2 regions of the Collibacillus ludicampi genome follow, and region 1 is predicted to be linked to the other one. Evidence: a T-box and tRNA genes for the amino acid it is inferred to sense, from the RefSeq annotation. Region 1 holds a T-box; the other holds one or more tRNA genes.
The links. The T-box of region 1 lies ahead of DNHGIG_RS00840 (valine--tRNA ligase). A T-box ahead of a tRNA ligase gene usually reads a tRNA of that ligase, here a tRNA-Val.
Positions count from the first base shown of each region.

Region 2: it has a tRNA-Val gene. The T-box ahead of DNHGIG_RS00840 (valine--tRNA ligase) is inferred to sense a tRNA for this amino acid. The anticodon was not compared.

Region 1 covers NZ_BOQE01000001.1:149,608-157,136, reverse strand. Annotated here, with positions in the region: gene DNHGIG_RS00870 (LysM peptidoglycan-binding domain-containing protein) at 1-84, shown strand, start outside; gene DNHGIG_RS00865 (YutH/CotS family kinase-like spore coat protein) at 163-1,161, shown strand; gene DNHGIG_RS00860 (mannose-1-phosphate guanylyltransferase) at 1,182-2,255, shown strand; gene DNHGIG_RS00855 (CotS family spore coat protein) at 2,267-3,604, shown strand; gene DNHGIG_RS00850 (hypothetical protein) at 3,616-3,780, opposite strand; gene DNHGIG_RS00845 (hypothetical protein) at 3,999-4,502, shown strand; T-box leader at 4,568-4,801, shown strand; gene DNHGIG_RS00840 (valine--tRNA ligase) at 4,833-7,508, shown strand.
Region 2 covers NZ_BOQE01000001.1:2,764,759-2,772,287, reverse strand. Annotated here, with positions in the region: gene DNHGIG_RS14075 (monovalent cation:proton antiporter family protein) at 1-1,643, opposite strand, end outside; gene DNHGIG_RS14070 (hypothetical protein) at 1,857-2,036, opposite strand; tRNA gene DNHGIG_RS14065 (tRNA-Val) at 2,637-2,711, opposite strand; tRNA gene DNHGIG_RS14060 (tRNA-Leu) at 2,719-2,806, opposite strand; tRNA gene DNHGIG_RS14055 (tRNA-Cys) at 2,815-2,889, opposite strand; tRNA gene DNHGIG_RS14050 (tRNA-Phe) at 2,902-2,977, opposite strand; tRNA gene DNHGIG_RS14045 (tRNA-Ala) at 2,984-3,059, opposite strand; gene DNHGIG_RS14040 (DNA repair protein RecN) at 3,248-3,898, opposite strand; gene DNHGIG_RS14035 (hypothetical protein) at 3,901-4,146, opposite strand; gene DNHGIG_RS14030 (AAA family ATPase) at 4,121-5,599, opposite strand; gene DNHGIG_RS14025 (metallophosphoesterase family protein) at 5,596-6,585, opposite strand; gene DNHGIG_RS14020 (ATP-binding protein) at 6,851-7,529, opposite strand, start outside.

The sequences.
Region 1 (7,529 bases):
ACAGAGATTATGCGAGCGAACGGAATGTCACATGAACAGCTGGATTCGGGACAGGTACTCTATATTCCCACCAGGCGGCGTTGATGCCGCCTCTTTTATGTGGGTCTTTTCCCTCTTTTCCAAGCATATGGATGTAGCATCACGAACGAGGGGGGTGGCACAATGGTTGCGGCAATGGATGATATCACCCGCTCGGTTTTACCACGTTATGAGATAGAAGTAAACGGGATTGAACCGATCGGAAAAGGCCTATACCGAGTGGATACGGATCGAGGCGGAAAATGGCTTCACGAACATGAGGATATGGAAGCCGTCCAATTGAGATTCGCCGTGACAGAACATCTCGCCAATCACTGTTTCCGCCGGATTCCGCGGTTTATTCGCACACTGCATGGGGATCCGTACGTGCGAAGCGGGGAACGTGTGTATACCCTCACAGACGAATGGGCGGGGCGACAACCCGAGTATATCACGTCGGATCTCAGATTGGCCGCGGTGAACTTGGCCGAGTTGCATTCTGCTTTATGCGCCGGCGATCTCAACATGGATCGTTGTATCCCCCAACGTCACGGGACGTGGGCTCAAGCGTTCAAGAGATGCAGGGATCATGTCGCTTCGATCGTTTCCTCATGGAATTCGATCGGGAATCGCGATGATTTTCAGGAAGTGTTCCTGAATTATGCTCCATGGCTGAGTGAGGTGATGGACGAATCTATTGAAACCTTGGAGAAAGGGGGATATGATGCGGTAGCTCGGGAGCATCAGGAACGAAACTCCATTTGTTTTGGTGAGTATCGCCTTGAACATTTGCGGATTACTGGTGAAGGGAAAGTGGCTACCTTAAGTTTCGATACGATCGCCGGGGATATGCCGCTATACGATGTCGCGCGGTTCTGCCATATCCTCCTGGAAGAAGGAAAAGGGGTTTTTATTCCTTCCGTTCTCTCAAACTATGAAGAAGTAAGGAAGTTGGATGAAGAAGAGAAGGCGATTGTAAAAGGATACTTGAGCTTCCCGCATTCGGTATATCGCATTATAACAGCTTACTTGCAACTGAGTCGACCTCAGGATCGATTTGTGGGATTGTTGCAACAGGCGGTCGACCGTTGGCGAATGAATCAACCATTTATCCTTGGCGCATTCCGCTATGAAACCTCATAGCTGTCAGCGGGAGGTTTTGTATGCTATATGCACTGATTCTAGCCGGAGGTGTTGGCAGCCGGTTTTGGCCGAAAAGTTCTGTGAGCAATCCGAAACAGTTCTTGCGAATCTTCGGAAATCAATCGCTTTTGCAAACGACTGTGAGCCGTGTACGCCCATTGATCCACAAAGATTGCATCTACGTGGTGGGCAACGAAAGATACATGGAGAGAATCCGTGAGCAACTTCCGGATATCGCGGACACTAACCTGATCATCGAACCTGAAGCCCGTGAAACGGCAGCAGGTATCGGTTTAGGAGCCGTCAAACTGATCAAACGCGATCCACAAGCCGTCATGGCTGTCTTGCCTAGCGATCATTTTATCGGGAATGAGCAGGATTTCAGGCGTTATCTCGCTTGGGCGGCGGAGTATGCGCACACAAGCAGAATGTTGGTGACTTTCGGCATTCGCCCGACAGAACCGAAAACGGGGTATGGGTATATCCAGATCGGACGTTTGCTCTTGCAAGATGGGGTCCATCGTATCTACCAGGCAAAGGAATTTACAGAAAAACCGGACTTTGAACGTGCGCTTCATTTCTTGCAAACAGGGATGTATTTGTGGAACTCGGGTATGTTTGTCTGGCGGGTGGCGACTCTTTTACAAGCGTTTCGCCAACATATGCCATCGATGTACACGCGCCTCTCGAGAATCTATGATGCATTGGATACCCCGCAAGAACAGGAAGTCATTCGTGAGGAATATCGCAACATGGAAAAAGTGTCTGTCGATTACGGATTGATGGAAAAAGCGGACAACGTCGCAGTCATCCCTGCCGACTTTGCCTGGGATGATGTAGGGTCATGGCGTTCTTTGGAACGCTTTCTGCCCCATGACGACAAAGGCAACATTGTCAACGGCTTGCATGTCGGTATCGACACGTATGGCAGCATCATCGAGAGTGACGATATGTTAATTACGACCATCGGTGTGCGGGATCTGTTGATCGTCCAGGCCGACCGCTCATTACTTGTGGCAGATAAGGAGCGTGACCAAGAAATTAAGGAACTTGTGAAGCGTATTGATATGCGGGACTTGCGAGAATTCTTGTGAGGGGGATTCACATGGGAAAAAAGGAACGATGGGAGGAACGCGAAATTTACGAAGAATTTGTCGACGCCGGCTACGATCCAGAGATTCTTCGCGAGTATGATCTGATACCGGAACGAGCCCGGCAAGTTCGCGGTGTCTTGCGTTTAAAAACCCGTTCCGGGTATCGTATGTTAAAACGAGTGAACACTTCGGAAGCCCGATTGAAGTTTGTCTTTGAGGCACTGGAATATATCTATCCTCGCTTTTCACATGTTCCGCGTTTTATCCGTACGAAATATGCGGATCCGTACGTGGTTACTATGCAAGGGTTGTATTACTTGACGGACTGGTTGCCTGGCAGGGAGGCGGAACTGAAAAAACCGAAACACCTGTTCATTGCGACAGAAATGTTGGGCCGACTTCATCAGGCGGGAAAAGGGTATGAAGCACACGGGTTTGTGGATGCAGGTAAAGGTGACTTTTTGGCAACTTTGACGACCTACCGAACAAAGATCGATAGCTATGTAGAATTCGCAACGGAACGCGCGAGTCAGACCGCATTTGACTTACACTTTCTCGCACAAAAAGATCAATTGATCACATTGATGGAACACGCGTTGGAACAGTTGCAATCATCTCCCTATCATGAAGTTTTGGAAAGCGCGAAGGATGCGAAAACGCTCTGCCACGGATCATTTTCAAAACAAAATGTACTCATTGACGGAAAAACGGCGAGTATCGTCGATTTTGACCATTGTCACTACGGTCCGCCCGTTTGTGATATCGGAGCGTTTCTGCACCGATATATGCCGAAATACAGTTGGGATGTGGAAGTGGGTCAATCGATCCTCGATATTTATCAGGGTGTTCGTCCGCTGAGTCAGGAGGAGATGCATGTTTTACTTGCGTATATGGCATTTCCTCTCAAGCCGGTACAGATCGTTTCCTGGTATTACGAAGGGTTGCGCGGGTGGAGTGATGAGAAATACGGTAAGCAGTTGACAAAAGCGTTACAGGCGGAAACGGGACGGGATATTTTCATTCGGGATTTGGCCGGCAGATATAACCTGGCTGTACACATGCCCACCTATACCCAAGAGACCGATTTTGAAGAAATGGAAGGAGAGTTTGCTTCACCGGAAGAGACTGAACAAGAAGATACCCTGCAGGAACAGCCGCAACAACCGCAACTTGAGGAAAACGAAGAAGAACAAAAAGCGTATGAAGAAGTTCTGGAACAGGCAGTACTCACGCGCGTACAGAAACAAAAGAAACGTGGGAGAAAAATGGAGGAAAATGTGAAAACATCCACACAAAACGGCTTGTGGGTGGATGAAGAGCGCATTCGTCCCGGCAATCAAAAGGACTGATACGTCTTTTCCTACAAGGGGCGCGAGATAAACATGACGAGCAAGACGAATGATAACAGGAAGAGAACCAGCATATCCAGCGCGTTGGGAAAAAGGAGAGCGCGAAAGAACAGGATCGTCATCGCTGTAATCAAGACGATTTTGACGAAACGAAGTAAATTATAGAAGAATCCCATGGATAACACTCCTTCATCAATGGATGCTTGATATCTTTACGATGTGGTATATTCTATGATTCTAAAGCCTACAGGGTGAAATGAATTCACGCGCAGCGCGACATGCGCGCTTTTTTTGTTTAAAAACATTCCGTATGAAAGGATTATAAGCGAGTACGTGGAAAATGATAATGAACTTCGCGGATGCGAGATACATACAAGTCAGGGAGTGGTTGTGGGTGACGAAGGAGACTCTAGGTACCGGAGACCCGATTCATTGGCCTTGGGCACTCGGTCTCGGGGCACTTTTCGGCGGTTTGGCCGGGGGAATCGCGCTCTTTGGGGATACGTGGTATAATACCACGATTCCGCTCGGTATGATGATCGCCTCGTACATCGCGGTACGGAAAGCGAGCGGCAGAGGATTCTGGAGCGGATTTATCGCCTCGTTGATTTGTGTCCTCTTGGGAATTGCGATCTATGCGGGGGTTCGTTATGAGCAAATTCTCGCTCCCTTCCCCAACAAAGAGCGGATACAAATTTTATATTGGGCGCTTTCCGTTCTGATTCCCCTGCAGCTCATCCTCGGTGTTGTCGTCACATGGTTTTTCAGCCGCACGAAACAGCGTATAGAAGAAGAGAAGGCGAAGGAGGAGGCGGAACGCAAAGCGAGAAAGGAGCAATTGAAGAAAGCGCGTGCCAACCGTCCGAAGAAAAAATTCAAAAAGAAAAACAAACGGTAAAAACAGGGCTCCTGATTTGACAGGGAGCGTCATTTCTGTATAAGATGAGATACAGGTAAAATAGCGGAAGAACGAGGAAGGGAAGGAGTAAAGGCGCGGTCGCCTCTGCAGAGAGAGGAACCCTTGGCTGTGAGGTTCCTTAGAGGTTCAGCCTTGAACGTCGTCCCGGAGTTGCCGTTCTGAAAGGAGTCCGATACAGTAAGAACGGCCGGTGAATCCGTTATCTTCTTGAAAGTGTACGTGCGTTTTTGCATGTGAAGCAAGGTGGTACCGCGGAAGAAGCCTCTTTCGTCCTTACGGATGAAAGAGGCTTTTGTAATGAAATGATTCATGAAAGGAGTTCTTGTGATCACCGTGAAGGAAACAAGTTTACCGACAGTTTATGATCCCAAACAAGTGGAAGAACGATTATATGAAGAATGGGTAGCGAAAAAAAGATTTCATGCCACAGGTGACCCAAGCAAGCAACCCTACAGTATCGTGATCCCACCCCCGAACGTTACCGGTGTCTTACACATGGGGCACGCGCTTGATTTTACATTGCAAGACGTTTTGATCCGCCGCAAGCGGATGCAGGGGTATGATGCCCTCTGGTTGCCCGGTATGGATCATGCGGGGATCGCTACACAAGCGCGCGTTGAGGGGATGCTTCGGCAGGAAGGGATCAGCCGTTACGATCTGGGGCGTGAAAAGTTTTTGGAGAAAGTCTGGGAGTGGAAAGAAAAGTATGGCGGTACGATTCGTGACCAGTGGCGCAAGATGGGCTTCTCCCTCGATTATGATCGCGAGAGATTTACTATGGATGAGGGGTTGTCGCGCGCGGTTCGCACCGTTTTTGTGACATTGTATGAAAAAGGTCTGATTTATCGCGGCAAACGCATCATCAACTGGGATCCGGAAGCGAGAACTGCTCTCTCCGATATTGAAGTGGAATACAAGAATATAAAAGGTGCTTTGTATCACATGCGTTATCCGCTCGCCGACGGCAGTGGTCATATCGTTGTGGCGACGACGCGTCCGGAAACGATGCTCGGCGATACGGCGGTGGCTGTTCATCCGGAAGATGAGCGTTATAAGCACCTCGTTGGGAAGACGGTGATCCTTCCGATCATAGGGCGTGAAATCCCGATTGTTGCCGATGAGTATGTGGATAAAGAATTCGGTTCAGGGGCTGTCAAGATTACACCTGCACATGATCCTAACGATTTTGAGATCGGTTTGCGCCACAATCTCCCTCAAATTACTGTTATGGACGAGAAAGGCGTCATGAATGAACAAGCAGGGCCTTACCAAGGCCTTGACCGCTTTGCTTGTCGTAAGAAAATCGTTCAGGATCTGCAGGAAGCGGGTGTCCTCTTTAAGATTGAAGAACATGAACATGCGGTCGGCCATAGCGAACGCAGCGGAGCCGTGGTCGAACCAATCCTTTCGACACAATGGTTCGTAAAAATGCAGCCGCTTGCCGAAAAAGCGATCGCTTTGCAAAAATCCGGCCAAGGCGTTCGTTTCGTCCCAGACCGTTTCGAGAAAATCTACTTGCACTGGATCGAAAACATTCGCGACTGGTGCATCTCGCGACAACTGTGGTGGGGACATCGCATTCCCGCTTGGTACTGCGGCGATTGCGGAGAAACGATCGTGGCCATGGAAGATCCGACGTCATGTCCGCACTGCGGAAGTCGGTCATTGACCCAGGACGAGGATGTATTGGATACTTGGTTTTCTTCAGCTTTATGGCCGTTTTCGACGATGGGCTGGCCGGATGAAACGGAAGATCTCAAGCGCTACTATCCGACAAATGTGCTCGTAACCGGTTATGACATCATTTACTTCTGGGTGGCGCGCATGATCTTCACTGCACTTGAATTCACTGGTGAGAAGCCGTTCGCCGATGTGCTCATTCACGGATTGATCCGCGACTCGGAAGGACGCAAGATGTCGAAGTCGTTAGGGAACGGTGTCGATCCACTCGACGTGATTGAAAAATATGGTGCGGACGCACTCCGTTTCATGCTGATGACCGCTTCGAGCCCAGGAAATGATTTGCGTTTCTATTGGGAAAAAGTCGAGGCTGCGCGCAACTTTGCCAATAAGATTTGGAACGCTTCCCGTTTCGTCCTGATGAATCTTGACGAGCGATTCAAATATACGGGCATAGGAGACAGGGAAAAACTCGGTACCGCCGATCAATGGATTTTGCATCGATTAAACGAAACGGTCGCAGACGTCAATCGCCGTTTGGACGAATACGATTTCGGCGGTGCGGGGCAAGCATTGTACGAGTTTATCTGGAACGAATTGTGCGATTGGTATATCGAATTGGCAAAACTGTACTTGTACGGGGATGATCCGGAAGCGAAAACGATCACTCAGAACGTTCTGGTATATGTGTTGGATCAGTCGCTCCGCCTCTTGCACCCGTTTATGCCGTTTATCACGGAAGAAATTTGGAAACATCTCCCTGTTGAAGGGGAGTCCATCGTGGTTGCCGCGTATCCCAAAGCGTCTGAGACATTCGTGAATGAATCGGCCGTACAGGATATGACGCTGATCATGGATATCATCCGTTCTGTGCGTAACATCCGGGCGGAAATGAACGTTCCGCCTAGCCGGGCCATTCATCTGATGATCAAGCCGACGAACGAACGCGCACAAAAGATTTTGCTCATAAATGAAGCCTATATCCGCCGCTTCTGCAATCCGGAAAAACTAGAGATCGAAGAGGGGCTTCCAGTACCGGAGAAGGCGGTCACATCCATCCTGACCGGTTGTGAGCTCTACTTACCACTGGCAGGGCTGATCGATATTGATGCAGAAATCGCCCGTCTGCAAAAAGAATTGAAAAAGCTGGATGCCGAGGTAGAGCGCGTCGAGAAGAAACTTTCCAACCCCGGTTTTATCCAGAAAGCACCTGCTGAGGTGATTGAAGCCGAGCGGGCGAAAGAAAAGGATTATAAAGAGAAGCGGGATAAAGTACGGGCTCGCATTGCCGAGTTGCAAGAGTAGCCACCTATACCACAAGTGGCG
Region 2 (7,529 bases), 2.6 Mb from region 1:
ACAACCACTTCTTGAATGGAACCGTCTGGCTGGGAAAACAACCTGACTGCACTTGGATGCTCCACCATCGCTTTTAACAATGTCCAAACGGAATACATGGTTGAAAATATCGTTATCTTTTCTCCAGTCACGGACTCTTGCAATTCCGGATTCTCAACGCGCACAACAACCTGCTCCGTTCCTTCTTGTAAGGCATGATGACCGATCTCTACATTACGGCGATCATCCTCTGATGCAACAACAATTACATCCGCTTGAAAAACATCATGATCGTGTAAAATTGATGGATCTAAGGACGGAAGTTCAACGAAAGGGATTTTTTTAAATATTTCCCTGCGTTCCTTTATTATTCCTTGATCACATTCGGAAAAGACAGTGACCTGAAATCCCTCCGTTTGTAAACGAAGAGCGACAGGTAATGTAATCGTGTTGGCTCCAATAATGGATATCTTCTTCTTCCTTCCTTCTTTCTTTGGGTAGATTCGATTAAAAAGGATAGGAGAAATAAAACTGGTGATCACCGCGACCAGAATGAGTGCATTTTTTAACTCGTCTTTTATTAAGCCAAGGTCGTGTGCAACGGTGGCGGCTGCAATGACCAGACTGAGCGTTGATGTTAGCAAGACCCCGGCGCCGATCGTTTCTCGCCAGGGATACCACCGACGTAAGATGAGAATCGGAAGCATTTTGGAGATCAATAATACGATTAACAAGACAGGGATTAACATAATCATGGATGGTTGCGCGAAAATTTGCCTGATATCTAGCTTTACGCCAACCATAACGAAAAAAATAGGGATCAGAAATCCATACCCGAAAGAATCCAGTTGATGGAGAAACTCTTTTCTTGGAGATAGCAAAGAGACAATCACACCGGCAAGAAAAGCACCAAGAATATTTTGCGCGCCGAAGGATTCGGATAATACCACAAACAAGAGGATAAGAGCAAAAACAGCTCGTGTGCCTAATTGAATCGTCCCTTTTCTCAGACGGGAGAACAATTGCCTCCTTGAATAATAGCGAAATACATAATACGAAGCGACGACAACAGCAAAAAAGGCTAAAAGCATGATGACTTTGTTGACATCATGTGCAAGAAGCGAAATATAAACAGACAATAAAATCATGGTTACAAAATCAGATAACACGGCGATGATGAGAATGGTCTGTCCTAAGGGAGTTTCCGTAGCCCTCCGTTCTTTGAGGACCGGTACAACGACTCTCAACGAGATCGTTGCTATGATCAACGTCATGAGAAAAGGTTCTTTAATAAAATTTCCCCAAACCATCCCATAAGAGAGCAACAGTGAAGTGACGAGAATTCCTATGAAAACCAATGTTGCAATCACAAATGGATTTGCAACATTTTGATTCTTTCTGCCGGTCTTATTTTTCAAAAGGTCAAAATCGATTTCTACTCCACTGAGAAACATGAGAAAAATAAAACCAAGCAATGATAAAAGCTTTAACCAGGGATCTTCGGTAATCAGATTCAATCCGCTTTTTCCGATGATGATTCCCATAACGATTTCTGCAACCACAACAGGTATCATCCCTAAACGAAAACGATGAAGAAGAATAGGGACTAAAAATGCGATGCCAACGACCAACATTAATGAAGTGATCGATATATGATCCTCCATGATAGACCTCCCATCATTCAAATCCGTATGCTTATGAGTATCTCGAACAAATCGCGGATTGACAACACTAAGAAACCGTCTCTTTTACGAACAGGATATACCAATCTAAGTTTCCTTACTCAAAACGAACTTCTCCTGCAACAAGAATGGCCATTAGCATCTAACGCTAAAGGCCATTTGATATCTTTATTCTTTAATTTCGTATATGGTTTTTTATCGGATCATTCCTCGCCGCAATCTCTTTTTATGTTCTGACTTCATTGTCAACATGGGAATCATTAAGATCATGGAAAAGGAAAGTGCGCAAAATCCAATATAATAATTTCCTGTAGCAAAAGCCCCTCCGGATAACATAGCGATTATCAACAGAAGCATGACAACAAGAACATCCATATCGAAAACCTCCACTTTCTTGGCTTGTCCTTTTGTTTCCTATATGTATGTCCGAATTCTTCAAATAAGACCTACCTTGAAAATGAGTGCTTGGGTGGGTGTATCGCTTTGCGCTTGGGTTCGATGAAGGTCGTCTTTGGGGTATATGTTTTGCGCTCATGCTCCGTGAAGGTCGTCTCGCATGGAATATTATTCAAATGTTGCGAGACGACCTTCAAAGTCGCTATTACGCGCAAAGCATATACCCCCTTTACGAGAGCAATAGGAAGCGGAACGACCTTCAACTCACCTCTGCGCTGCAAAGCGATACAACCCACCCAAAAGATACTCCGTTGCATTAGGCAGCTTAAATCTCTATTCCCGCACAAGAAACTTTTCATCCTCTGATAGCGCCGCTTGCGGCATTGGGGACTATCTAAAAAGTGTAGTTTGGAGGGAGTATGCTTTCCGTTCGTGCCTCGTGGAGATCATATGGCACCGCCGCATACGGCATGAATGGCTACTATCAAGGAATAAATATGTCAAAAACCCCTTTATGTTCAAAAGAAAAACGCCTTCCACTCAGAATCCACTGAGTGAAAGGCGCTCATTGATAAGATCTGGTGCGGCTAATAGGAATCGAACCTATGGCCCCCACCGTGTCAAGGTGGTGCTCTCCCTCTGAGCTATAGCCGCATACGATTGGTGCGGGTAGCCAGACTTGAACTGGCACGGGAATAATTCCCGACAGATTTTAAGTCTGTTGCGTCTGCCGATTCCGCCATACCCGCAGTTTACTTGGAGGCGCCACCCGGATTCGAACCGGGGAATAAAGGTTTTGCAGACCTCTGCCTTACCACTTGGCTATGGCGCCAATCAATCAAAATGGTGGCTCGGGACGGAATCGAACCGCCGACACGAGGATTTTCAGTCCTCTGCTCTACCGACTGAGCTACCGAGCCAGTCGATGGTGGAATCGAAGGGACTCGAACCCTCAACCCCTGCGCTGCCAGCGCAGTGCTCTACCAATTGAGCTACGACCCCGACTGACAACATCCATTATACATTCATATATAGAATGTTTCAAGAGGTAATATGGTGCAATTAAACATTTTTCCGAAATCCATGCATCGTCAGTTGTGATTCTGTACGATACGCATGTAAAAGTGGGGCCTGGTTCACCAAGCCCCTTTTTTTGATTCGTGCGGGTTCGCATTCGCAATCCCACGTCATCACGCCAACATCGTCGCATGAAAAGGCGTGACATGACTTCGCCCTTCGCGCAGTTCTACCAGATAGGATACGTCCCCCATCGAAGCGAGTTCCGCGTTATGTGTGACTAAGATGATTTGCCGTCCGAATGCCGCCGACAGTTCTTTAAGAAACTGGGCTACATTCCGACTGTACTCCGCAGATACATGCTTGCCCGGTTCATCGAGAATGATCGGCCCTTCCATCCGTGTGGCCTGAAGCAGCGCAGCGCGTAAAGCGAGTGAGATCACATCGACGACTCCTCCTCCTCTGGCATCTTGAGGACGCGTCTGCACAGGAATCTCTCCGCCGTATAACGAGACAACATAAAATTCGCCTTCCGCGCGACCGCGCACTTCTTCAATCTCGACTCGGAATTCCATGTTTTCATCGCCAAATATATATTGAAGCGCTTGCGTGACCATCCCTTCAATCTGCTTGCGCGCCTGTTCACGGGCAAAATGGGACGATTGTTGCAGTAAAATTTTCACCTGCACCAAGATCTCCATTTCCTTCTGCAACTGGGTCAATTTCGCTTCCGTTTGCTCAATTTTCCGCAAGATCGCGTCCCGCTCTCCAAGTCGGCGATGATAAGCGGCACGCAGTTCGCGGACTGCGACTGTAATGTCCATCATCATTCCCCTCTCTTGATCAAATCCCAGGGAATCAACGCATGGATCTCCTCCGTAAGTGTTGCGATTTCATTCTCCAACTTGCTGATTTCCGCATCGAGCTGTTCCGGGTCAACATCTTCCGCTTGTATCTGCGTGAGAATATCTTCCTTCTGCTTGAGCAGATTTTCTTTTTTCGTCTCGGCTCGCAAACGCAAGTCACGTGCTTTTGTGAGCCCTTCTTTAAGTTCCGCGAGTTTCTCTTCCATCTTCCACTCCCCCTGTAAACTCCTCTAAAATCCGTTCGGTTGTATGTTCATCGATCGGTGAGAAGCAAACCGGGCATGTACCGGAGCGCTTCAATAAAATCTGGTAAGCGTTTAATTGTTTCTCCATTTCACGTGCATGTTCCTTAAGAAATTGATCGGCCCTGAATAGACGTTCTTCAATCTCTGCTTTCTGGTTTCGCAAGGAAGCGAGCCTTTGGAGACGATCGATGAACTTAGTTAAATGAGCAAGTTTCTCCTCGGCGCGATCGATTTCCGCCAAGCGTGTCAAATAGCGTTCAACCACTTGCGTGTCTCGCTCAATCAGACGCAGTTTTTCATAAGAAGTCCGAAGCGTCTTTTGTTTCATGCCAAGGCGGATCAAACGTTCATAGAGATGGATCCCCTTTTCCACATCTTTTGTTCGTTCCAAGACACGTTCAACAAGAGCCAGGGATCGATTCACTTCCTTCCACTTCCCTGACATTTGTTGAAGCAGTCGATGTTTATTTAATACTTGTTGTAAACTCGTTACTTTCTGAGAAGCGCGTTCGAGTTCTCTTGTCTCCTGTTCGATTTTTGCACAATATGCGAGTTCACGTCGAATACTTTGCAGTTTCTCACGTAAGAACCGCAGCCGTTTTACCCTCTCGTTCACTTGCACCGCGCATTCCCATAGTCCAACAATATCCGTTAACTTTTCCGTTTGTTGCAACACCCGTTCGGCGATTTCCAACTGCCTATGATTTTCCTGCATGGCATCACGCAACTGCTTTAGCTTGGCTAGCCTCGTGGAAAGCTGCTGCACACGATTCTGTTTTTCTTCAACGAGAAACAGTATATTTTCCAGGTAGGCGAGGTCTTGAAACTGTTCGAGTTCTTCTTGCAAAGCATGCAATTGTTCGCGGTATGTTTTCTCATCCTGTTGCAAACGCGCAAGATCACGGGAAGTATCACGATGTGCCGCGTCAATAATATGCACGCCGTTCAATCGACCGATCGCCTTGGCCTTGACCGCTCCTGATTCTGAAAGGAGAAAAGGGCCATCGAGTTGCATGCCGAGATGCAACATCTTCTCTTCCCCTTCATCCAGCATGATTTTCTCCACGCCGTGAGCAGTGATCACCTCTTGCGGAACACTGTTCCCAAATCCCTCATAGATCTGTTCATCCCCATCCGGACTTGTGACAATATATCGGTTCTTGGACGGGGTTCTCTCACGCGTTACGATAAAGCCGTCATTCATGTAAATCGTCACTCGCACATGATTGGCGCCGACGCGTATAAAATCGGCGCCGCGGGGTTCGTTGTACAATACCCATCGAAGCGCACGGATGACAGATGACTTTCCTTGGTCGGATGCACCGATAATCACATTCAATCCGTTATCAAACTCCAGTTCACTATATTCATGTGACTGGAAATTTTCAATGATGATCTTCTTGATTGTCTTCATCGATTCGCACTCCCTGCCGCCAGTCTCTCTTCCGCGGCGGCGATCCGCCTCATCGCTTCCTCGCGCACATCGGCGGGCAACCCGTCTCGATCAGCAATTTCATTGAGAATCGCTCCGATATCGACCGCCTTATAATCCCCCGCCGCTTTGATTCCTTGCACAAACTGTGCAAGTCGCTGCTCCATGAATGCCGCCTCTTCTTTCTTCGAACAATCGATGACCTCTTCGCCATTCGGTGCACTCTCAAGCGGAATCGCACGGTACGTCAGGGAACCGTCAGTCACGTCGATAAGCAGCGCTTGAGGTATGCGTTGAACGTCTACGGGGTGATTGGACAGACGCACAAAGCCTCCTGGGTTATAAAACACCTTGCCGTTCGTTTCAACCGGGGGAAACCCGAGGTGATTGTGGCCGCATAATGTCATGTCGGCGGCCGTTTCTACGATCTGGTCGACGACCGTATGGGCCACCCCGTCCATGAATTTGCGATCGAGAAGCATGCCATGAACCAAGTGGATCGCCACATCCGCCTCTTTCTCTTGAATGCAATAGTCCAATCGGGGATCGCGGCGATCCAGCTCATAATGATAATGTTGTCCGCTCAGTTGTACGCGCACGCCTCCTTTTTCCAAAAAGACGCGCTCACCAGGATGGATCAGCCGCACGATACCGAGGCGGTTGATAAAGCCGAGCATCGTGCGTGACAAGGTATCCGGGTTATGACCAAATAGGTCGTGATTTCCCGCGATTCCATAGATGGGTTTTCCCCATTCTTTCATTAGGGCAACGAAATCTCCGCAAATTGCTAATGAGGGATTGGGAATATCAAAAAAATCCCCTCCATGCAATATGGCATCCACTTCGTGCATCTGTGCCAGATGGCCCACTTCCCTGAATTTCGCTTTCAATGTTTCGATGAAATCATCGGTTCGATTTGCCGGTGATGTTGCGCGGATATGGGTATCTGTGATATAGAGTAATTTCATCGCTCGCTCACCCCCAATCGATCTTAAAACTTAGTGCTTGAGTGGGTGTATCGCTTTGCGCTTGGGTTCGATGTAGGTCGTCCCGCCTGGATTCTTATTAGAGGTTGCGGAACGACCTTCAACTCACCTCTGCGCCGCAAAGCGATACACCCACCACAAGCCACTCCCCTGCTTGTAGTCGATCTAAACTTCTCTTCCCGCACAAGAAACTTAACATCTAATGATATCGATACTCACGGTATGGAGTAACGTATAAAGCCAGTGCTTACCGCCGCCTGTACCTCAAACCGAACGGCGTCCTTTCTGCGAGAAGACGACCGTCTTCGGCAAAGGATTGCAGTGCATGTGCCAGTTCGTCGTGGGAAATCGTGCGGCGCATTTTCCGTGAAATCTCCGGTAAATAGGCAGTGAGATTGAAAGCGTCAATCGGCAACAAATCTGTGAGTGCCTCCCAAAGTTTCGCATCCAGTTCTGCAAATGATTCGTCCAGTTCTTCAAACGGATTGCTAGCATGTGGAGAGGTCGTTTTCGATACACGGATGCGTATAGCTACCGTCCTTCCCGTAATTGCTGACGAGAGAAAAGCGGTTCCCGAAGGGAGGTAAGGCAAGCGGCTCGCTTCCTCCGACGTGAGGTCGGTCTCCTCGCGAATCACCTGTATGTCGGTAGCACGCACGGTACGAAACACAATTTTGGTACTTAATTGTGCTGTGATCGTGTCATCGAGCAAAGCCGGTCTCTGGGTGGCCAGTACCAGAAAAACCCCGTATTTCCTGCCTTCCTGGGCAATTTCTTTGAGGATCGCTTTGGTGGGTGATTCAAGTGCACCCGTCGGCGCGAAATTATGGGCTTCATCCGTAATGATGACAAATGGCGGAAATTTTTCTTCAATCGGCTTCCCTTTTTGAATCGAATCACGATACGCTCTTCTCTTCTGGTAAAGC